Linked DNA regions of Ciceribacter thiooxidans. The protein of the gene in region 1 interacts with the protein of each later gene in a pairwise test. Links are inferred from orthologs where the notes say so. Each region holds a gene or a part of one and is shown in the gene's direction. Other genes may lie near its edges.

What was found.
Region 2: the proteins of gyrA (region 1) and gyrB interact in binary tests that used the Escherichia coli proteins (3 or more experiments, as listed by UniProt). The link is inferred for Ciceribacter thiooxidans from one-to-one orthologs.

What each region holds. Positions count from the first base shown.
Region 1 is NZ_CP059896.1:1,588,867-1,597,023, reverse strand. What follows is about bases 4,230-7,564. They hold gyrA (DNA gyrase subunit A), read left to right. Parts: upstream 4,230-4,598; coding sequence 4,599-7,364; downstream 7,365-7,564. Other genes in these bases: H4I97_RS07565 (MarC family protein), read right to left, coding at 4,230-4,413. In the rest of the region: excinuclease ABC subunit UvrA, read right to left, coding at 1-1,532; H4I97_RS07580 (single-stranded DNA-binding protein), read left to right, coding at 1,791-2,297; H4I97_RS07575 (hypothetical protein), read left to right, coding at 2,360-2,614; H4I97_RS07570 (alpha/beta fold hydrolase), read left to right, coding at 2,883-3,752; more of H4I97_RS07565, read right to left, coding at 3,784-4,229; H4I97_RS24775 (hypothetical protein), read right to left, coding at 7,583-7,717; H4I97_RS07555 (hypothetical protein), read right to left, coding at 7,770-7,922. UniProt on the Escherichia coli protein: A type II topoisomerase that negatively supercoils closed circular double-stranded (ds) DNA in an ATP-dependent manner to maintain chromosomes in an underwound state.
Region 2 is NZ_CP059896.1:3,502,977-3,507,723, reverse strand. What follows is about bases 1,712-4,747. They hold gyrB (DNA topoisomerase (ATP-hydrolyzing) subunit B), read left to right. Parts: upstream 1,712-2,029; coding sequence 2,030-4,465; downstream 4,466-4,747. Other genes in these bases: H4I97_RS17340 (nitroreductase family protein), read right to left, coding at 4,517-4,747; H4I97_RS17350 (helix-turn-helix domain-containing protein), read left to right, coding at 1,712-1,885. Also shown: mltA (murein transglycosylase A), read left to right, coding at 1-972; H4I97_RS17355 (Smr/MutS family protein), read left to right, coding at 972-1,532; more of H4I97_RS17350, read left to right, coding at 1,529-1,711. UniProt on the Escherichia coli protein: DNA gyrase negatively supercoils closed circular double-stranded DNA in an ATP-dependent manner to maintain chromosomes in an underwound state.

The sequences.
Region 1 (8,157 bases):
CCCGAAAGCGTGCCGGAATTGCGCGACATCGAGAGATAGTCGAGCCCGACATCGTTGAGGAAGCGCAGCCGCTCGCGGATCTCCTTGAGGATGCGCACGGCAATCTCGTTCTGCTTGTCGCTGAGCTTCGCCGGCAACGTCTCGAACCAGGCGCCGGCAACACGGATCGACATGCCGGTCACTTCGCCGATGTGCAGGCCGTTGATCTTGACGGCGAGCGCCTCTGGCTTCAACCGGTAGCCCGCGCAGGCCGGGCAGGGGGCCGCCGACATGAACCGCTCGATTTCCTCGCGCGCCCAGGCGCTGTCGGTCTCCTTCCAGCGCCGTTCGAGGTTCGGAACGATCCCCTCGAAGGTCTTGGTCGTCGTGTAGGCGCGCGCGCCGTCGGCATAGTGGAACTCGATCTTCTCTTCCGTGCCGTGCAGGATCGCGCGCTGCGCTTCCTCGCTCAGGTCCGACCAGCGGTTCGAGAGCTTGAAGCCGAAGACCTTGCCGAGGGATTCGAGCGTCTGGTTGTAGTAGGGGGACGACGACTTCGCCCACGGAGCGATCGCCCCGTCGTTCAGCCGCCGCTGTACCTCCGGCACGATCAGCGCCTCGTCGATCTTCTGCTGCGAGCCGAGCCCGTCGCAGGTCGGGCAGGCGCCGAAGGGATTGTTGAAGGAAAAGAGCCGCGGCTCGATCTCCGGAATGGTGAAGCCGGAGACCGGGCAGGCGAACTTTTCGGAAAACATCACCCGCTCATGCGTCTCGTTGAGCGACTTGTTGGCCGAGCCGCCGGCGGCCGTTTCCGAAGCCGGCAGTGGCTTGTCGGCGAACTCGGCGATCGCCAGCCCGTCGGCGAGCTTGAGGCACGTCTCCAGGCTGTCGGCGAGGCGCGTGCCGATGTCGGAGCGCACCACCACGCGGTCGACCACCACGTCGATGTCGTGCTTGTACTTCTTGTCGAGCGCCGGCGCTTCGGCGATCTCGTAGAACTGCCCGTCGATCTTCACGCGCTGGAAGCCGCGCTTCATCAGGTCGGCGAGTTCCTTCTTGTACTCGCCCTTGCGACCGCGGATCATCGGGGCGAGAATGTAGAGGCGCGAACCCTCCTCGAAGGCGAGGATGCGGTCGACCATCTGGGAGACCGTCTGGCTTTCGATCGGCAGGCCCGTCGCCGGCGAATAGGGAACGCCGACGCGTGCGAAGAGCAGACGCATGTAGTCGTAGATCTCTGTCACCGTGCCGACCGTCGAACGCGGATTGCGCGAGGTCGTCTTCTGCTCGATGGAGATCGCCGGCGAAAGCCCGTCGATCTGGTCGACATCCGGCTTCTGCATCATCTCGAGGAACTGGCGGGCGTAGGCCGAGAGGCTCTCGACGTAGCGGCGCTGCCCCTCGGCATAGATGGTGTCGAAGGCGAGCGACGACTTGCCCGAGCCGGAAAGCCCGGTCATCACGATCAGGCTGTTGCGCGGCAGATCGAGATCGATGCCCTTCAGGTTGTGCTCGCGGGCGCCGCGGATGGAAATGGTCTTCAGTTCACTCATGGACAAGGCTCGCTTGGAGAAGGACAGTCCTTATTTAGTGATCGCTGTGCCCCTGTCGAGACGCAACAGGACGTCACGGGTCACATTTCGAGTCGGTTGACAGGATCATAGACAATCACTAGAACAAATAAAGAACATTTTTCGTTGTGGATTAACGGTTAAGACTTTCCATCGGGACCCGCGATTGGTTTAAGGTGGCGGAAATCGACAAATGCGGGTGCGGCCGGTCCGGTGCCCTCTCTTCCCAAGGTGTGTGTTATGGCTGGTAGCGTGAACAAGGTAATTCTGATCGGGAATCTCGGCGCGGATCCGGAAATCCGCCGGACCCAGGACGGCCGTCCGATCGCCAACCTGCGCATTGCGACGTCGGAAACTTGGCGCGACCGCAACACCGGTGAGCGCAAGGAAAAGACCGAGTGGCACACCGTCGTGATCTTCAATGAAGGTCTCTGCAAGGTGGCTGAACAGTATCTGAAGAAGGGCTCGACGGTCTACATCGAAGGCCAGCTGCAGACCCGCAAGTGGCAGGACCAGAGCGGCAACGACCGCTATTCGACCGAAGTCGTGCTGCAGGGCTTCAACTCCAACCTGACCATGCTCGGCGGTCGCGGCGAGGGCGGTGGCGCCTCGCGCGGTGGCAACGACTTCGGCGGCGGCTACGGCGACGATTACAACCAGCCGTCCCGTGCGCCGGCCCGCACCGGCAACCAGGCGGGCGGCGGCGGCAACTTCTCGCGCGATCTGGACGACGACATCCCGTTCTGATTCCGGGGGGCGTCGGCCAGCCGCGCGCCATATCTTCTCGTTGATCCGAAAGGGGGCTTTCGATGGGTGAGACAAAGACGGATACCGGACCCGCGACCTGGCGCATCGTGCTCGCGGCGCTGCTCGATTTCTTCACCGCCTTTTTCGTGCTCGGGTTTCTGATCGCCTCGGTGACCGACGGTCGCACGGAGGGCGGTTTCCAGCTGAACGGCCTGCCGGCCTTCGTGCTGTTCGCGCTGATCGTCGTCTATTTCATCGTGTTCAACCGGTATCTCGGCGGGACGATCTGGAAGCGCATCCTGAAGGCGCAGCGCTGACCTGAGCGGTACTTCCGCGGGTTACTCGCGTCGCGCCTCACATCTTGTCCTCCTCTGGCAGAATCGGTATTGCTGCCGGCGGCGATCCTCGCCCACAAGGCTCCGAGAGAAAGTCCATGCGCCTCATCCGTTAGCGACCTTGACCATGAAAACCGTTGCACGTCGCCGCCGGCCTTTTGCCGAGCTGCGCTCGTGTGTTTTCCTGGATCAGCGTCCGGTTCCCGGCGCCCGACACGGCGCGGCGAACCGCACTATCGGATACATCATCATGGAAGAACTGGATTACGGCCGCGCCGCGCGCGGCATCATTCGCTCGGGCATCTTCGAGCTCGGCTACGCAATCGAAGGGCAGGGGCTGCCGCTGCTCGTCGTCGGCAGCAGCCTCTATTATGCGCGGACCTTCTCGCCCGGCCTTCGCCGCTCGGTCCGCCTCCACTTTGTCGACCACCGCTGCTTCGCCCGTCCGCTCGGACCGGTGGAGGCTGGCGACTTCGCTTTCGACCGGATCATCGACGACATCGAACTGGCGCGGCAGGCCTTCGGGCTGGAGCGCTTCGCCGTTCTCGGGCATTCGGGCCACGGCTACATGGCACTCGAATATGCGCGCCAGTTTCCCGACCGCGTGTCCCACGTTGTGCTCGCGGGCACCGGCCCGAACCAGGGTGCAGAGCTCGCTGAGTGGGCGGAACGGCGCTGGGAGGCGGAAGCCTCGCCCGAGCGCAAGCTGATCTTCGACCGGGAGATGGCGAAGCTCGCCGGTGACATCGCCGCCCATCCTCACGAGCGCTTCAAGCACCTGCTGATCCGGCTTGGCGCACGCAGCTGGTTCGATCCCGGTTTCGATGCGCGTCCGCTATGGGACGGGGTCTGGATCAACGACATCGGCTTCGATCATCTGTGGGGCGAGGTGTTCCGTGACATCGACATGCACGCGCTCGCCCGTGGCGTCACGGCACCGGTACTCCTCGCCCTCGGGCGCTTCGACTACCTCATCTCGCCGCCCGCGGCATGGGAGCCGTTCCGGGGCGATTTCGCCCAGCTGACGATCGAGATGTTCGAACGCAGCGGACACACCATGCAGTTCGAGGAAAGCGAACGCTTCGACGCGGTGCTCCTCGAATTCCTGCACCGTAGCTGAGAGAGCAGGCGCCGGCGGCAACGCCGGCGTCTCACCCGGCGAAGGCCGATTTGATCCCGTCGACGACGAACTGCACGGAGAGCGCCGAAAGCAGCACGCCGAGCAGGCGGGTGAGCAGGGCGCGACCGGTGACGCCGAGAAAGCGGTTGAGGCCCTCCGCCAGCATCAGCGCCAGGAAGACGAGTGCCAGGCAGACGGCGATGACCCCGATCAGTCCGGCCCGGCCGGCGATACCGTCCATCGTGCCGGCGATCAGCACCGTCGCGGAGATCGCGCCGGGCCCGGCGATCAGCGGGATCGCCAGCGGGAAGACGGCGAGATGGTGGATGTGGTCGCGAGTGATCGCGTCGTCCTTGGTCTTTTCCTTCCGCTCGTTGCGCTTCTCGAAAATCATCTCGAAGGCGATCGCAAACAGCATCAGGCCGCCGGCGATGCGGAACGAGCCCATCGAGATGCCGAGCACGCCGAGGATGCCCGAGCCGAAGACGGCGAAGACGGCGAGGATCCCAAAGGCGATGAGGGAACCGCGGACGGCGACCTGGCGGCGCTGGGCTCCGGTCATGCCCTGCGTGAGGCCGAGAAAGAGCGGCGCGAGCCCCGGCGGATCGAGTGTCACCAGGAGCGTGGTGAAAGCCGTTATCATCGCGTCGGTCGTTGCCATTTCAGCTCCCCTCGGGTCCCGTTCGGCAAAGACTAGCATCAACCTCTGCAATTTTGTCTAGGTATTTGATCGTCCTGCCTTTCCAGCGCCGCAAAAGCTGTTCAAAACCTGCGGCGAAATTGGCGCTGCGGCGCCCTTTCGGCTATAAGCTAGACAGTGATTCCGAACAGAGATCGTGACCAGATTTGACTGAGCAAAGCACTCCCGGCGGCGGCAAGTCCCCGTCCGACATCGAGCCGATTTCCATCATTGAGGAAATGCAGCGGTCGTATCTCGACTACGCCATGAGCGTAATCGTCAGCCGCGCGCTTCCCGACGTCCGCGACGGCCTGAAGCCCGTGCATCGCCGCATTCTCTACGGCATGTCCGAGCTCGGCATCGACTGGAACAAGAAGTACGTCAAGTGCGCCCGCGTGACGGGTGACGTCATGGGTAAGTATCACCCCCATGGCAACGCGGCGATTTATGACGCGCTGGCGCGCATGGCCCAGAACTGGTCGCTGCGCCTGCCGCTCATCGACGGCCAGGGCAATTTCGGTTCGATCGACGGCGACCCGCCGGCGGCCGAACGCTACACCGAGTGCCGCCTGCAGAAGGCCGCCCATTCGCTTCTCGACGACCTCGACAAGGAGACGGTCGACTTCCGCGACAACTATGACGGCACGCTCGCCGAACCCGTCGTCGTGCCCGCGAAGTTTCCGAACCTCCTCGTCAACGGGGCCGGCGGCATCGCCGTCGGCATGGCGACCAATATCCCGCCGCACAATCTCGGCGAAGTCATCGACGGCTGTATCGCGCTGATCGACAATCCGGCGATCGAACTGCCTGAACTCATGCAGATCATTCCGGGCCCGGATTTCCCGACCGGCGCGATGATCCTCGGACGTTCGGGCATCAGGTCGGCCTATGAGACCGGCCGTGGTTCGGTCATCATGCGGGGTGTCGCGAGAGTCGAACCGATGCGCGGCGACCGCGAGCAGATCATCATTACCGAGATTCCCTATCAGGTGAACAAGGCGACGATGATCGAGAAGATGGCCGAACTGGTGCGCGAGAAGCGCATCGAGGGCATTTCCGACCTGCGCGACGAGTCCGACCGCGAAGGCTACCGCGTCGTCATCGAACTGAAGCGCGATGCCAATGCCGATGTCATCCTGAACCAGCTCTACCGCTACACGCCGCTGCAGACCTCGTTCGGTTGCAACATGGTGGCGCTGAACGGCGGCAAGCCGGAGCAGATGACGCTTCTCGACATGCTGCGGGCCTTCGTTTCGTTCCGCGAAGAGGTCGTCAGCCGGCGAACCAAGTACCTGCTGCGCAAGGCGCGCGAACGCGCCCATGTCTTGGTCGGTCTCGCGATCGCCGTCGCCAATATTGACGAGGTCATCAACCTCATCCGCCGCGCGCCCGATCCGCAGACGGCCCGCGAGCAGCTGATGGAGCGCCGCTGGCCGGCGCACGACGTCGAAGCGCTGATCCGGCTGATCGACGATCCGCGCCACCGCATCAACGAGGACCTGACCTACAACCTGTCTGAAGAGCAGGCCCGCGCCATCCTCGAACTGCGTCTGGCACGCCTCACCGCGCTCGGCCGCGACGAGATCGACGAGGAACTGAACAAGATCGGCGCCGAAATCGCCGATTACCTCGAAATCCTCTCCTCGCGCCTGCGCATCCAGGACATCGTCAAGGCCGAGCTCACCGCCGTTCGCGACGAATTCGGCACGCCCCGCCGCACCGAGATCGTCGAAGGCGGTCCGGACATGGACGACGAGGACCTGATCGCCCGCGAGGACATGGTCGTCACCGTCAGCCATGCCGGCTATATCAAACGCGTGCCGCTCGCGACCTACCGCGCCCAGCGGCGCGGCGGCAAGGGCCGCTCCGGCATGGCGATGAAGGAAGAGGATTTCGCGACCCGTCTCTTCGTCGCCAATACCCACACGCCGGTGCTGTTCTTCTCCTCGCGCGGCATCGTCTACAAGGAGAAGGTCTGGCGTCTGCCGATCGGCACCCCGACCTCGCGCGGCAAGGCGCTCATCAACATGCTGCCGCTGGAGCCTGGCGAACGTATCACCACGATCATGCCGCTGCCGGAAGACGAGAAGACCTGGGAAAACCTGGACGTCATGTTCTCGACGACCCGCGGCACCGTCCGCCGCAACAAGCTCTCGGACTTCGTGCAGGTGAACCGCAACGGCAAGATCGCCATGAAGCTCGACGAGGAGGGTGACGAGATCCTCTCCGTCGAGACCTGTACCGATCGCGACGACGTGCTGCTCACCACCGCGCTCGGCCAGGCGATCCGCTTCCCGGTCGACGAGGTTCGCGTCTTCGCCGGCCGCAACTCGATCGGCGTCCGCGGCATCACGCTCGCCGATGGCGACCGGCTGATCTCGATGACGATCCTCGGCCATGTCGATGCCGATGCCGCCCAGCGTGCGGCCTATCTCAAGCGCTCGGCCGCCGAACGGCGCGCCAGCGGCGTGGACGAAGAGGACATCGCGCTCGTCGGCGAGGAGGTGGGCGAACTCGCCGATCTCTCCGAAGAGCTCTACCAGGAGCTCAGGGCCCGCGAGCAGTTCGTGCTCACGGTCTCGGAGAAGGGCTTCGGCAAGCGCTCGTCCTCCTACGACTTCCGTACCTCGGGCCGTGGCGGCAAGGGTATCCGCGCCACCGACACCTCGAAGACGGCGGAGATCGGCGAGCTGGTCGCCGCCTTCCCGGTGGAGGAAAACGACCAGCTGATGCTGGTGTCCGACGGCGGCCAGCTTATCCGGGTACCTGTCGGCGGCATCCGAATCGCGAGCCGCGCCACCAAGGGTGTCACGATCTTCTCCACCGCCAAGGACGAAAAGGTCGTGTCGGTCGAGCGGATCAGCGAGCCCGAAGGCGAGGCGGATGTCGAAGGTGTCGCGGAAGAGGCTCCCGGCGAGGGCGAAGCCGAATAAGGAATACGGAAGAGGCCGTCGGAGCGATCCGGCGGCCTCATTCTTCCGGTCATTCTGTCACTTCAGACGCAAGTACCGCATGAAAAGAGCCTCGCGCCGGGTGCGGCGGAGGCTCGAATGTCTAGTCGGGGGCCGGTGGGGCAGGACGCCCGTCTTGGCCACAGGTGTGGATCCCCGCGGCTGGCGTCTAGCCCTGGAGGTCGGGGCCGCCGTGGATGCTAGAAAGCCTTGTGTCTTTCCATCAGCAGCTTGTGGTCCTCGCTCTCGCGACGCAAGGCCGAAATGGTCGAGGTCACCGAGGCGACGAACATTCCGCAGATCAGGGCTGCGAGTACGGTGAGCGTCATGAACATCTACATCCTCCTCGTCTGGTTATCCTGCTGCGGCTGCACCTGAAGTAGAAGATCAGTGCCCGAAGGTATGGTAGCTCGCCGTCATCGGCGGCCCATAAAACTTGGCGTCGTTCTTCTCGTTCATGTAGAACGTGACGGAGGTCGCAAGCATCGCCGTCATGGTCGCCATCCAAACCAAGTTGATAAGGGTCACTTTATCAGGCATGGTCTTCGTCCTTTCTGGTATTGCCGCATCGCGCAAAGAATGTTCTGCCAACGGCATTGTTCCTCTGCATCATGAAAATCTGATATCAAGGTCAGCCTGAAGCCCGCCTTAATGGCCCGTTCATCTGGCGTTCATCTTTCCAACCAGCAGTGTGCGGCGCAGCATCGGACGCAGGCGATACTCCAAAAACGGTTGACGGGGAAGGGGATGCGGGCGCGAAACGGTGCGGCGGAAG
Region 2 (4,747 bases), 1.9 Mb from region 1 along the record:
TCGCTGGGTCTCGGTTGCGACGATCTGATGCCACTTCTCGATGGGGTCGAAAAAGCGGCAATCCAAACCAGTGAACTCGCCCGGCAATTTTTCGAAACGAGGTGTCAGCCATTCCGGATTGAGGGGGCGGATGGCAAGCCGGGCCTGGTCACCGCCTTCTACGAACCAGAGGTCAGTGTCTCTTCGAAACGAGACGATGAGTACCTGTACCCGTTCTATCGCCGTCCCTCCGATCTGATCGATATCGACGAAGGGAACCGGCCGGCAAACATGGATCCCTCATATCGCTTCGGATTGCTGCGGGATGGGGCAATTTCAGCCTATCCGGACCGGAGGGCGATTGACCGCGGTTATCTCGACGGACAGAGTCTCGAGATCGCCTGGGCGAAGTCGAAAGTCGACGTCTTCTTCGCCCATGTTCAAGGCGCTGCACGTCTTCGCTACCCGGACGGCGGAACGAAGCGTATCACCTACGACGCGAAGGCAGGCCACCCTTTCTCGGCGATCGGTAAGTTGCTCATCGAGCGTGGCGAGATCGAGCCGGCGAACATCTCGATGCAGTCGATCCGCAGCTGGCTGGCACAGCATCCCGACCAGATCGACGAAGTGTTATGGCATAACCGCTCCTACATATTCTTCCGAGAGGCGGATGTGGACGATCCGGCCCTCGGCCCGATCGCTGCAGCGAAAGTGCCGCTGATCGCCGGACGATCGCTGGCGGTCGATCGGCAGATCCATACCTTCGGCTTTCCCTTTTTTGTCCATTCCGAGACCCTGACGAACATTGACGGTGGCAAGCCGTTCGCGCGGCTTATGCTCGCCCTCGATACTGGCTCCGCGATCGTCGGACCGGCACGTGGTGACATCTTCACCGGTTCGGGTGATGAGGCCGGCGAACTGGCGGGGGCCGTTCGCAACGACGCTGATTTCTACATACTCGTGCCGAAAGAAGCAGCGGCGAGGTACCTCTAGTGTCGGGAAAAGGAAAGCTCAGCGCCGACGATCGAATTCTCTGGGGCAAGGTGGCCCGCACCACGCGACCGCTGCATGGCCGCCTCGAAGATCTGCTGATTTTCGATGAGGAGTTTTCCGAACCGGGGGAGTTGTTCCGGGCTGCGGTCGAGCAGCCTGAGAGCAGTACCGCGCCAACAGCGACCGGAACCGATCGCGAAAAGAAAATTGCCAGCCGTCATCACCCGCTGGAGAGGCCCGTCAAGCGCAAGCTGGCCCGGGGACATCTTGCGCTTGAAGCGCGCATCGATCTTCATGGCCTTATCCAGAGCGAGGCGCATGCAATGCTTCTCGACTTCCTTGTGAGAGCGCATGAGCGTGGCCTGCGACATGTTCTTGTCATTACAGGCAAGGGAAGTTCACGTGGGAGCGACGGCGCGTTGAAGCGGGCCGTTCCGTTGTGGTTCTCGAAGCCCGAATTTCGCCACTTGATCTCATCGTATGAGGTGGCTGCACGCCAGCACGGCGGTGAGGGGGCGTTGTATGTCCGTCTGTCCCGCGCAACCGGGGATCGTCCGTGACACCCTTTGGACAGGCGCTGAGGATGCTTCGCGAGCGAAAAGGTGTTTCGCAAAAAGAGATGGCGGCCGCGATTGGCGTGTCGCCGGCCTACCTGTCGGCGCTCGAGCACGGCAAACGTGGCAGGCCGAATTTCGATCTTCTCCAACGCATCGCCGGCTATTTCAACATTATCTGGGACGAAGCCGAGGAGCTCTTTTCTGTAGCAGGCATGTCCGATCCTCGTGTGGTGCTCGACACGTCAGGCCTTCCTCCGCAATATACCGCTCTCGCGAATACGCTCGCTCACAGGATTCGCTCGCTGCCTCCGAACGTGATAAACGAGTTGAATGACGTCCTAGAAAAAGCCAAATAGCTGCTTAACCCCCGGCTGGCGCCCCTATCCACGGGATTTGGGGTCCTTCACGTTTGGAAGTTTTGCCAAACCACCTATAGTCGACGCGATTGTAGCCGCTGATTCGATGCCGCGGCTCCTATGACTGACTGGAAAGATCGTTGAATGAGTGAGACGCCGGTAACTGAGAACACTGCTTCCGCTGAATACGGGGCAGAGTCGATCAAGGTGCTGAAAGGTCTGGATGCCGTGCGCAAGCGCCCCGGCATGTATATCGGCGACACCGATGACGGTTCCGGTTTGCACCACATGGTTTACGAAGTCGTCGACAACGCGATCGACGAGGCGTTGGCGGGCCATGCCGATATCGTCACTGTCACGCTGAACGCGGATGGCTCTGTTACCGTCACGGATAATGGTCGTGGAATTCCGACGGACATTCACCCGTCGGAAGGGGTGTCCGCCGCCGAAGTGATCATGACGCAGCTCCATGCCGGCGGCAAGTTCGACCAGAACTCTTACAAGGTCTCGGGCGGTCTTCACGGGGTCGGTGTTTCGGTCGTCAATGCCCTGTCGACCAAGCTGGTACTCAAGATCCGCCGTGGCGGCAAGATTCACGAAATCTGCTTTACGCACGGTGTCGCCGACGCTCCGCTCCGGGTCAGTGGCGAGTACGAAGGTCGATCGGGCACAGAGGTTACGTTCCTGCCGAGTCCGGAGACGTTCACCAATATCGAATTCGAGTACAGCACGCTGGAACACCGGCTTCGCGAACTGGCGTTCCTCAATTCCGGTGTCCGTATCCTGCTGACCGACAAGCGCAAATCCGATGTCCGCCAGGAAGAGATGATCTATGACGGAGGCCTGGAAGCCTTTGTCCGCTATCTCGACCGCTCAAAGAAGCCACTGGTGGAACAGCCGGTTGCCATTAGGGGTGAAAAGGACGGCATCACCGTCGAAGTCGCCATGTGGTGGAACGACAGCTATCACGAGAACGTCCTCTGCTTCACGAACAATATTCCGCAGCGGGATGGCGGTACGCACATGGCCGGTTTCCGCGGGGCACTGACCCGTCAGATCGTCTCGTATGCCGATAGTTCCGGGATCATGAAGAAGGAGAAGGTGACGTTGACCGGCGACGATTGTCGCGAAGGACTGACTGCAGTTCTTTCGGTAAAGGTCCCGGATCCGAAGTTCTCCTCGCAAACAAAGGACAAGCTCGTCTCGTCCGAGGTCCGCCCTGTGGTCGAAAGCCTCGTCAACGAAGCCCTCAGCACGTGGCTCGAGGAGCATCCGGGTGATGCTAAGATTCTGGTCGGCAAGGTCGTCGAGGCAGCTGCGGCTCGCGAGGCCGCGCGCAAGGCGCGTGAATTGACCCGCCGCAAGGGTGCATTGGACATCGCATCGTTGCCGGGCAAGCTTGCCGACTGTTCGGAGCGTGATCCGTCCAAATCCGAACTCTTCCTTGTCGAGGGCGATTCCGCAGGTGGATCAGCAAAACAGGGACGCTCACGCGAGACACAGGCTATCCTGCCCCTGCGCGGTAAGATCCTGAACGTCGAGCGTGCGCGTTTCGACAAGATGCTGTCGAGCCAGGAAATCGGAACGTTGATCACGGCGCTCGGCACGTCGATCGGCAAGGATGAGTTCAACGCAGACAAGCTGCGTTATCACAAGATCATCATCATGACCGATGCCGATGTCGACGGCGCCCACATCCGCACGCTTCTGCTGACTTTCTTCTTCCGCCAGATGCCGGAACTGATCGAGCGCGGCCACCTCTACATTGCGCAGCCGCCGCTCTATAAAGTGACTCGCGGCAAGTCGGTTCAATACCTGAAGGACGAAAAAGCGCTCGAAGATTACCTCATCACGATGGGTCTCGAGGATGCGCGACTTACGCTCGGCAGCGGCGAGGTTCGTGCGGCTTCCGATCTTCGCGAGGTCATTCAGGACGCTCTGCGGTTGCGGTCTCTGATCGAGGGTCTGCACTCCCGCTACAACCGTAACGTGATCGAGCAGGCGGCAATTGCGGGGGCACTTAACCCGGAACTGACGGGGAATCGCGAACGCGCGGAACAGACCGCAGCGGAAGTTGCACGTCGGCTCGATCTGATCGCTGAGGAGACGGAGCGCGGCTGGACCGGCCATGTAACCGATGAAGGCGGACTGCGTTTCGAGCGAATGGTCCGCGGTGTTAAAGAAGCGGCTTTCGTCGATGTCGCCCTCATCGGCTCGGCCGACGCGCGTCACATCGACCAGCTGTCAGCGAGGCTGCGGGAAGTTTACGGCGTTCCGCCCGTACTTTCCAGAAAGGATGGACAGCAGGAGATGTCGGGTCCTCGTGCCTTGCTCGATGCCATCTTTGCGGCCGGCCGAAAAGGTCTTTCGATGCAGCGTTATAAAGGCCTCGGCGAAATGAACGCCGAGCAGCTCTGGGAAACGACGCTCGATCCGAACGTCCGTTCGCTGCTTCAGGTGAAGGTCACCGATGCGACCGACGCCGATGGACTGTTCTCGCGCTTGATGGGTGACGAGGTCGAGCCCCGACGCGAGTTTATCCAGGACAATGCACTGAGCGTCGCCAATCTCGACATCTGATAGGAGCGTGAATCATCGGTTAACGATGATTCACGTGAAACAATTTCGGCGTCATGTGGACTGAAACAGACCTTCAAAGGCCACGGCGCTGAGCGGTTTGCGGTTGCTCGGGATCTCTCGTGCCTGCAGGTTTTCCGGCAGCAGGTTTTTGTCGGCGAGTCTGCCGATCGCGACGGCAGCTTCCGCGCGGTAACCCGGCGGAACTTTGAGAACGTCGATCGCCCTGTCGAAATCGACTCCGCCCATACCGTGCGCGTAATAGCCGGAGTACACGGCCTGAAG